Regions from separate parts of the Lysinibacillus sp. NPDC093210 genome, predicted to be linked through region 1. Evidence: predicted binding sites of a transcription regulator. Region 1 holds the regulator's gene; the other holds the start of a gene.
The links. The regulator LexA, encoded in region 1, represses DNA repair genes until DNA is damaged. The targets are predictions, from matches to a motif close to CGAACATATGTTCG.
Positions count from the first base shown of each region.

Region 2: the regulator LexA is predicted to act here: its motif matches at 2,047-2,060, upstream of ACIP9C_RS05975 (carbohydrate kinase).

Region 1 covers NZ_JBIVOE010000001.1:781,334-786,366, forward strand. The annotation lists gene tkt (transketolase) at 1-327, opposite strand, end outside; gene ACIP9C_RS03910 (DUF896 domain-containing protein) at 548-781, opposite strand; gene ACIP9C_RS03915 (GNAT family N-acetyltransferase) at 965-1,486, shown strand; gene ACIP9C_RS03920 (YneB family resolvase-like protein) at 1,578-2,243, opposite strand; gene yneA (cell division suppressor protein YneA) at 2,240-2,554, opposite strand; gene lexA (transcriptional repressor LexA) at 2,730-3,347, shown strand; gene ACIP9C_RS03935 (gamma-glutamyl-gamma-aminobutyrate hydrolase family protein) at 3,385-4,107, opposite strand; gene ACIP9C_RS03940 (prepilin peptidase) at 4,120-4,872, opposite strand; gene ACIP9C_RS03945 (potassium transporter) at 4,931-5,033, opposite strand, start outside.
Region 2 covers NZ_JBIVOE010000002.1:75,355-80,387, forward strand. The annotation lists gene ACIP9C_RS05970 (pseudouridine-5'-phosphate glycosidase) at 5-919, opposite strand; gene ACIP9C_RS05975 (carbohydrate kinase) at 923-2,014, opposite strand; gene ACIP9C_RS05980 (MFS transporter) at 2,207-3,463, opposite strand; gene ACIP9C_RS05985 (MarR family winged helix-turn-helix transcriptional regulator) at 3,653-4,105, shown strand; gene ACIP9C_RS05990 (adenine phosphoribosyltransferase) at 4,183-4,695, opposite strand; gene recJ (single-stranded-DNA-specific exonuclease RecJ) at 4,710-5,033, opposite strand, start outside.

The DNA.
Region 1 (5,033 bases):
AACAGTATGACCGTATTCTGGATGTCCTGGAGTTAATGAATCCCATTGACGGAAGTTTTGAATTTCTTCCATTGGAAGGCCGTAACCTCCAAGGTGAAGTAGGCTATATAAAAGCATAGAGCCGTGACCTGCTGAAAGTACGAAACGATCGCGGTTATACCACTTTGGATTAGCCGGATTGTGGCGAAGTTGTTTTGTCCAAAGCGTATAAGCCATTGGCGCTGCCCCCATCGGTAAGCCTGGGTGACCTGAATTTGCTTTTTCAATTGCATCAATTGACAATGTTCGGATAGCATTAATCGCTAGTTGATCCGCATGTTGAGTCATTATGTTGTGACATCCTTTCTCGTCCTATATATTGTTCTACTACAGTTTAGTCAACATTGTCCTAGAAAACAATGCTTTTGTTATACTATTTGAGATTTATGTCATACTTTATCATCATTTTGTAACTTGCCATTTAAAATGGAAGAACTGAATGACGAATATTATCCAGCTATAACAATAGAAACCCAAAACGATCTAGTACTGGATTAAATGTGACATATTAATTTAAAAATTTATTTTTTTTCGCTTGTTTTACCTTCTCAGGTGTAACGTCATTGCCTTCTTCATCGACAACTTTAACATTTTCAATCGTATCGCGCATTGACGCTCTAAATGTATCTAAATATTCTTTGCGAAGAGAAGTACGCTCTTTCGCTTCTTCCTCTGTTAAATTGCCCGCCTTCGCTTTTGCTGCTAATTCATTAATTCGATTAATTTTTTCTTTTGATAACATTGTTACACACCTTTCAATACCTTTATCACTTCAGTATGCAAAGTATAGCATGGTTTCCCTTAAAATGCAGTTATACCAACCCTTAAAAACACTTCTTAGCCATAATTTACATGACTTCCAGATGTTAGTCGTGTATAACTAATTATACAAGGAAAAAATTTATACTTTATTGGAGGAAATAAGGTGAACATCACAACACAGCGATTACATATTCGAAAATTTGAAGCACAAGATTTGCAAGCTGTTTATAGTTATATGTCCGATAAATCGGTGATGTACTATATGCCAGAAGGTGTTTTAACTGTAGAACAGGTACAAAAATTTATAACAGATAATAGCGGGGAGCAAGCACAACATTTTGCTATTGTTTTACATGATCAGCCACAAGTCATCGGTCATCTAGTTTTCCATCCCTACTTTGGTGAACATACCTATGAAATTGGTTGGGTGTTGAATCCTGCATATTATCGTCATGGCTATGCTTCAGAAGCAGCGCACGCCCTATTAGATTATGGGTTTACCAATATGAAGCTTCATAGAATTATCGCTACATGCCAGCCCGAAAATATTGCTTCCTACCGAGTGATGGAAAAAATCGGTATGCGACGTGAAGGTTTTTTCAAAAAGTGTATACCGTTTGGTGACGACTGGTGGGATGAATACTATTACGCTATTTTACAGGAAGAATGGTCAGCTTTAATATGAAATTTATCTTGCCCTACAACAACCTACTTGGACAGTTTATTTTACAAACAGGAACGTTTTTAAGCATGAAAAAAAGATTAGCAGGGCAAAATTAATTGCCCGCTAACCTTTCTTGATGTTCTTGATACCGCCTATGTACGGTTGCCTTACTAACATCGAAGCCAAGACCTCTTAGTGTCGCAGCAATTTCCTCATAGGTAAAGCCCCGATTACGCAGCTTCACAATTTCTTCTATAGGCACTTCCTTACGCTCCTGACCATTTGGATTACCACGATTGGAAAGGTTATTTTCAGGACGATAGCCATTTTCTACTGCACGGCGCATGCCACGACGAATTTTCGCATTATGGATTTTACGTTGATATTCCTCAACAATAGCTAAAATTTCGAGCAACATCGTATCCATCTCATTCAATTGTACAGGCCCTGCATCACGCATGGAAAAAACATCTGTTTCAGTTTTTTGCAATAAATGAAGTACAGCCATTCGTGCATTACCACGTCCTAAACGTGTTTCATCTTGCACAAATAATGCTTGTATCTCGTTTTCTTTAATATAATCGAGCATTTCAAGTAATCCTTCGCGCTCAACATCATACCCACTATGCTTATCCAGAAAAACATTTTTCACATCATAGTTTTGTTCCTCAGCATATCGAAGTAATTCTTCTTGTTGACGCTCCAATGAAGAACTTTGTGTCTCTTTTTCGGTGCTCACACGGCAGTAAATTACAGCCGTTTGTTGTTTATTCATCATCTTTCACTTCTCGCAATTTCAATTGAATTGGTGGGTATCTTATTGTCACCCACTACTGGTATAACGAGTGATTTTCCAGCAACTATTTTCACGCTATGTAATTCGTTCTCGGCTTTCACAAGTTTTATCCAGTCGTCCGTACCCATTTTACCACGGTATTGCTCAGCTAACGACCATAAGCTATCGCCATGTTCAATATTAATTTCTGTGTAAGTAATGTCTCCAGGATCAGTTATAACAAGATAACCTGCAAATAGTAAAAATGCGCCTAACAAAATTGAAATATGTGTATTTTTTTTAAACCAATTCATTCATCTTATCCCCTTTTTAGAATGTTTGTTCGGAATGTATGTTCTTATAATAAAGCGAACAGACGTTTTTGTCAAACACTTTTCGAACCTATGTTTGCATAAGTGTTCGCATTCTGCTATACTATCTAGTAAGAAGATAGTAAGAAGAATGATATAAAAAAAGAGGTGAGCAATCATGAAAAAAGTTTCGAAAAGACAAGAGGATATACTAGCGTTTATCAAAGAAGAAGTACGTGCAAAAGGCTATCCGCCATCTGTACGTGAAATTGGGGAAGCAGTTGGACTTGCTTCCAGCTCAACGGTTCATGGACATTTAGCTCGTTTAGAGCAAAAGGGCTTTATTCGACGAGATCCTACTAAGCCACGTGCGATTGAAATTTTAGAGCCAGAGGATTCAATTCAAAAGCAAAGCGTCATCCATGTACCACTTGTTGGTAAGGTAACAGCTGGATCACCTATAACAGCTATCGAAAATATCGACGAATATTTCCCATTACCTGATATTTACGGTACAAGTGAAGATCAGCTATTTATGTTAGAAATCATGGGTGAATCGATGATCGAGGCGGGTATTTTTGACGGAGATTTAGTCATCGTCAAGCAAAGAGCAACAGCTGATAACGGTGATATTGTTGTTGCAATGACAGAAGAAGATGAAGCAACAGTTAAACGCTTCTTCAAGGAAAAAAATCATTTCCGCTTACAGCCAGAAAACGCTACAATGGAACCGATTATTGTAGATCAAGTTTCAATTTTAGGACAAGTAGTCGGCTTATATCGCCGTGTACATTAATGCATTCTCATACTTAGCAAACAAAAAAGAGAAGCACTCATGCTTCTCTTTTATATTTTAAGCTCTGCTCCGTGAAGGCAGCAAAGAGCTTCTCTGCAGCTAAATCTCCTACAACGGCTTGTTCTTCTGGATGCCACTGCACTGCTAAACAAAACGGGTAGTCTTCATGTACGAACGCTTCAACTAGGCCATCACTCGATTTCGCTGCAACGATTAGCTTCTCTGCTAATACATTTACAGCTTGATGGTGAAATGAATTCACAGCAATTTTTTCTTCCTCGATAATTGATTTTAACAACGTATCAGGCGTTAATTGCACATAATGTGTAGCTACACCACGAGCGGCTAGTTGCGTATGTTTCAACAGCCTACTACTATGATATTCGCTATCAACATCTTGGTATAAAGTTCCACCTAGTGCAACATTGAGTATTTGCATGCCACGGCAAATCCCGAAAATCGGCATTTTCCTTGTAAAAGCCGCATGAATTAAGGCAAGCTCCACCTTATCTCGTTCTGGATGTATTTGTCCTAGCTTCGGTAGAGGCTCCGCTCCAAATTCAAATGGATGAACATCATGACCACCAGATAATAATAAGCCATCCGTCAGCGATAAAATTTGTGCTACATCTTCCTCTACCCCTAGTGGAATAATAAGTGGAATGCCACCAGCCTCAATCACACTTTTACTATAGGCTACATTCAATCTTGACGATAAATCGTCCTCCGCAAATGCTGTAATACCAATAATCGGTTTCATCCATATACCCCCTTACCATAATCCTACATACCAATCAATGATGACATTCCCATAGTAATACACGATAATTGCAGCTAAAGCAATGGATGGTCCAAAAGGAATCGGCGTTTTTCGACCTTGTTGCCGTACTTTGAGCACGATTATCCCGACAATCATACCAATTACTGCCGCTACAAATAATGTCAATAATGTATTTATTGTACCAAGTACAAGTCCAAGTAAAAAGAATAATTTAATATCGCCACCGCCCATACCACCACGTGATACAACAGCAATACAATATAATATGCCAAAGCCAACAACGGCACCTACGATACTATCCCACCACGGTGTTAAGGGTGATAACACCCGTCCAATAGCTAATAATGGCAAAAAAAACAAAAGCACTTTATCAGGAATAAGCATATATGCGAAGTCCGATACAACGAGGATTACTAATAATGATATCAATAGTATAGCTACGATAAACTCTTTACTAAAGCCTAATTGCCAATATGAAAAGGCGAATAATACCCCTGTTAGCAACTCCATTAGCGGATAAATCCACGAAATTTTTTGCCCACAGCTACGACATTTACCTGCTAAAAAAACATAGGACAAAACTGGCACTAAATCAATTGCCGTTAATTGTCTCTGACAGCTCGTACAATGAGAAGGCGGCTTTACAATTGACTCCTTTATCGGCACACGTAATCCTACAACATTAAAAAACGATCCAAAAACTAGTCCAAATACAAATACTAGTATTGTATAAGCCATTTCCATTTTTACTGCCTCCTAAACTAACATAGCGCCCATACTTTGGAGTATGCGCGCCTTAACATCATTGTTCCCCTTCGTAATAGAAGGTTGTTACCTGAATGGTAGCCTTAATGGATGAATCTGCATCCTCCTCAAATAAAACTTCTTCCCCAGTTAATGTAATA
Region 2 (5,033 bases), on a different contig from region 1:
CTAGTTAGTTTGCTTTGTTGTAGGCAACAGCAATTTTCGCACCAACTACTGCATTGTTTTTCACTAATGCGATGTTTGCATCAAGGCTCTTACCTTCAGTTAATTCTTTTACTTTGCCAAGTAAGAATGGTGTTACATTTTTACCTTGAATACCATTTTCTTCAGCTTCTTGTAACGCTTTTTCGATAATGCTAGTGATGAATTCGTGCTCAAGTGCTTCTGCTTCTGGAATAGGATTTGCAATAACTGCGCCACCTTGTAAGCCTAAATCCCATTTAGCACGTAACATTGCTGCTACTTCTTCTGGTGTATCAAGCTTAAAGTTTACATCAAATCCACTTTGGCGTGTGTAGAATGCAGGAAGCTCCGGAGTACCATATCCTACAACTGGTACACCTTTTGTTTCAAGATATTCTAGTGTTAAACCGATATCTAAAATAGATTTAGCACCTGCACAAATTACAGCTACATTTGTTTGCGCTAATTCTTCTAAGTCTGCTGAAATATCCATTGTTGTTTCAGCACCGCGGTGCACCCCACCGATACCACCTGTAACGAAAATTTCAATGCCAGCAAGCTCAGCACAAATCATTGTTGCAGCAACTGTTGTCGCGCCTAATTTTTTCGTAGCTAATAAATAGCCTAGGTCACGGCGAGAAGTTTTAGCAACACCTTGTGCATTCCCAAACATTTCAAGCTCTTCGTCAGATAAACCGATTTTAATTTTACCGTCAATTAGCGCAATCGTTGCAGGTACCGCACCGTTGTCACGAATAATTTGCTCAACCTCACGAGCTGTTTGTACGTTTTGAGGATATGGCATACCATGTGAAATGATTGTTGACTCTAATGCAACAATTGGTAGTCCTTTTGCTTGTCCAGCTTTTACTTCTTCTGATAATACGATGAATTCTTTCATGTGTTATTCCTCCATTTCACTTTTTAACAATTCTTCTGATAATTCAGGTCTTACTGTGTACGGGGATGCAAGTGTATTTTTGGCATTTGTTAAGCCTGCATCAATGCAATCCTCAAATGATTGTCCTCTTAACCAACTATGGATGACAGCACTTACAAAAGCATCACCCGCGCCAGTTACATCTTCAATTTTAGTGATGGCCTTAGCAGCAAAATGACTTGGTGTATTAGTTTCAGATGCAGCATAGACACCTTTGCTACCAGCAGTAATAATGACATGCTCGGCCCCTAATTGAAGAAGCTTTTGAATAGCTTTTTCATAGTTTGCATCGTTTTCAATCTTATGACCAACAATTGTTTCTGCTTCATCTGTGTTACAAATAAACCATGTAACCCCTTGCAATGTATCTGGTAATCGATTCATTTTTGGCGAGGATACGGGTACAATGACGAACGGAATAGCTCGCGCAATCGCTACTTGTTGGATGTAAGCTACCGTTTCTTTCGGGCAGTTTAAATCCATAATAAAGCAGCCTGCATTCATTAGCATTGGCTCATATTTCTTCAATAAACTTGGCAATAATAAATCATAAACTTCCATGTTTGCAACAGCTAATGCAAGCTCACCTTGCTCGTCCATAATCGCAGTATAGGAACCAGTTGAAGCATCTGGTAACTGCTCGACATAGCGTAAATTCATAAATGATTCTGATGCTTCTTGGATTACTTGCCAATCCGCATCCTTTCCAGCTGTCGTGAGTAACGTCACCTCATGATTAAGTCGACCTAAATTTTCCGCAATATTTCGACCAACCCCACCTACACTGAATGAGGAGCTAGCAGGATTAGAAGTTCCTAATTGCACGGTCCCTCTTACATGAAATTTCCGATCGAGATTAGCTCCGCCGATACAAATAATTTCATTTTCCTCAGGTAAAATATAAGCACGGCCAACAATCTTCCCTTGCTTCGTTAAGCTCGACACTAGGTTTGCAAGTACTGGACGGGACAGATTCATCTTATCTGCCATCTCTTGCTGAGACATAAACGGATTTTTACGAATTAAAGCCAGTACCGCTTGTTCTCTTTCATTCATAGCATCACCTTTTATTATATTTGTTTACATTATAAACTTTTGTTTGAATTAAGTCAACATTTCTCTTATTTATAAGGTTTTACAACAAAAAAATAGCACGCTAGAATACTTCCTAGCATACTATTTGTACTTTTCATGTCGTTTATACTATTATGTTCAATCCTTTCTGTTCATTACTATAGGAGCATCGTTTTAATGTGCTAGTTTATTCGGAGATTGCTTTTTCACGATGATGACAAACAAGCTAGCTAAAACACATAATACACCAGCTAAGAAAAACGCCCATGTGTACGAGTTAAAAAATTTATAAATTAGACCTCCACCGTATGCTGCTACTGCAGCACCTGCCTGATGGGATGCAAAAATCCAACCATAAATAATACCACTTTTTTGCGTGCCAAAAATTTGTCTTGAGATACTAACAGTTGGCGGTACAGTTGCAATCCAATCTAATCCATAAAACGCAGTAAAAATAATGAGCAATGTAAGAGAACCCTGCATTAATGCATATGGCAGTAAAACTAAAGAAGCACCTCTTAAAAGATAATACCAAAATAGTAACCAACGATTATCGAAGCGATCAGATAACCAGCCTGATAATGTTGTTCCGACTAAGTTGAATATTCCCATGAATGATAGAAACGAAGCAGCCGTTACTAAAGGTACACCGAAACTAATACAATACGATACAAAATGGGTACCAATTAACCCGCTTGTTGATAACCCGCAAATAAAAAAACTACCTGCTAAAAGCCAAAATTCTTTCACTTTTATTGCAGTGAATAAACCATTAAAAGCAATAATAATTGGGTTTTTCTTATTTTCTACTACACTTTCTGCTTTTTCTTCTTCAAGTCCATATGCAAGAAGCCCAACGTCCATCGGTTTATTTTTCATAAACAACAAAATAATGATAAACATAATGGAGCTTAACACCATTATTAATGCAATTGCCCATCGCCATGAAGAATTTTCGATAATCATTGCTAATATCGGGAGAAGAACTAATTGTCCTGTTGCAGTGCTGGCAGTTAATATCCCTAAAGCGAGCCCTCTTCTTTTTTCGAACCAATGATTCGCTACAAAAGGACTTAAAACGGTTAAAAAGAGACTAGCCCCTAGACCAATTATAAAACCCCAAATAATAATCAATTGCCATGCTTGCTGCATTAACAATGTAAGCGATATGCCTATAATTAATATCGCCATAGCAGCTAGCATCATTTTCTTTAATCCCAGAACTTCGAGCAATGCCGCCATAAACGGACCGGAAATCCCATATAAAAAAAGACTAATGGCAAAAGACATTGCGATTACCGAACGATCCCACCCAAATTCATGTTCAAACGGACCAATAAAAACACCTGATGAAGATAAGGTAATGCCTGCTACAATAATTGAAAAAAATGTTATCATTAAAATAAACCAACTGTAATGAATACGTTTCATAACCCCACCTACATTTCTAGAAAAATGTAAAACGATTGTTTTTATATGAAATAAATTTAGAAAACAGGTATGCTAAAAATATATGTATATACATATATAATAATGACTCGCTATTTTAGATGTCAAGAAAATAATTCCATTTTAGTGGTACAATATAGTTTAACGAAAAACCTAAAAGGAGATCTAGTTATGGAGAGAAATTACACAGACATTGACTATACTCAAATTTGCGTATGTGCGAATCTTAGAAAAAAGACTAGAGCCGTTACGCAGCTATATGATAAAGCTCTTGAACCTACTCATTTAAAAGTTACTCAATACTCGATGCTAGCAAATATTGCCCATCATAAAGCAGTTTCAGTAAGTCAATTGGGTGATATTCTATTACTTGATCAGACAACGATAACCCGTAATGTCAATCTATTGAAGAAAAATGGCTTTGTGGATGTTACTCGCGATACACAAGATGGCCGAACGAAAATCATTTCTTTAACGGCTATAGGAAATGAAAAATTAAATGAAGCAACACCAATTTGGATGGACATACAAGAAAAAATCATAGAGGATATTGGAATCGAAAAATATATAGACTTTTATGAAACGCTAAAAAAAATTCAAAAAGTAGTGAAATCCTACGACTAGTTTTGTCAGAATTGTTTGGGTGACTGGCACTTTATAAAAAAGGCTGTCCCAACATTCGGGACAGCCTTTTTCGTTTCTTAATATTGAATTAATGTTTTCATGCTTAGATCGCCAAGTTTTGCACGACCGTTTAGTTCGATTAGCTCAATTAGGAATGCACAGCCAACAACTTCCCCACCTAATTGCTGAATTAAGCGAACCGTTGCCTCTACTGTCCCCCCAGTTGCAAGTAAATCGTCACAAATAAGCACTTTTTGACCTGGTTTGATGGCATCTTTATGCATTGTTAATGTATCTTTACCATATTCTAAACCGTAATCTGCACTAATTACTTCACGTGGCAATTTTCCTGGTTTACGAACTGGTGCAAAGCCAATTTCAAGCGCATAGGCAACTGGGCAACCTATAATGAAACCACGAGCTTCAGGACCTACAATAACCTCTGCGCCAACTTCCTTAGCGTATTCAACGATTTGATCCGTTGCATATTTGTAAGCTGGACCGTTATCCATAATTGTTGTAATATCTTTGAAGCTAATGCCTTCTTTTGGCCAGTTCTCAACTGTTGTCACGTATTGCTTTAAATCCATAGTTCTTGCTCCTCCTACGAAATTGTATTCGTATATAAATTTAATCGTTCATCAAACCATTGCTTTAACTCTATATATGGTGCATAGACAAGTTTTTGCTCTATTTCAATCTGTTCTGAACGTTGTTTGTAAGACGGCGCCTCAGTTAATGGCGTTTTCGGCGCATTCACGTTGACAGTCGTCAGTCCACTCTCCATTCTAACAAAATTAAGCTCAAAAAACACCTGTGTCATAAATTTTAATGCTTCTAACGGCCAACCCGTATGCTTTGCTAAATCCGTTAAATGCATATCTAATGGAAATGCAGGACGTTGCTTTAGAAATTTATAGTACCAGGC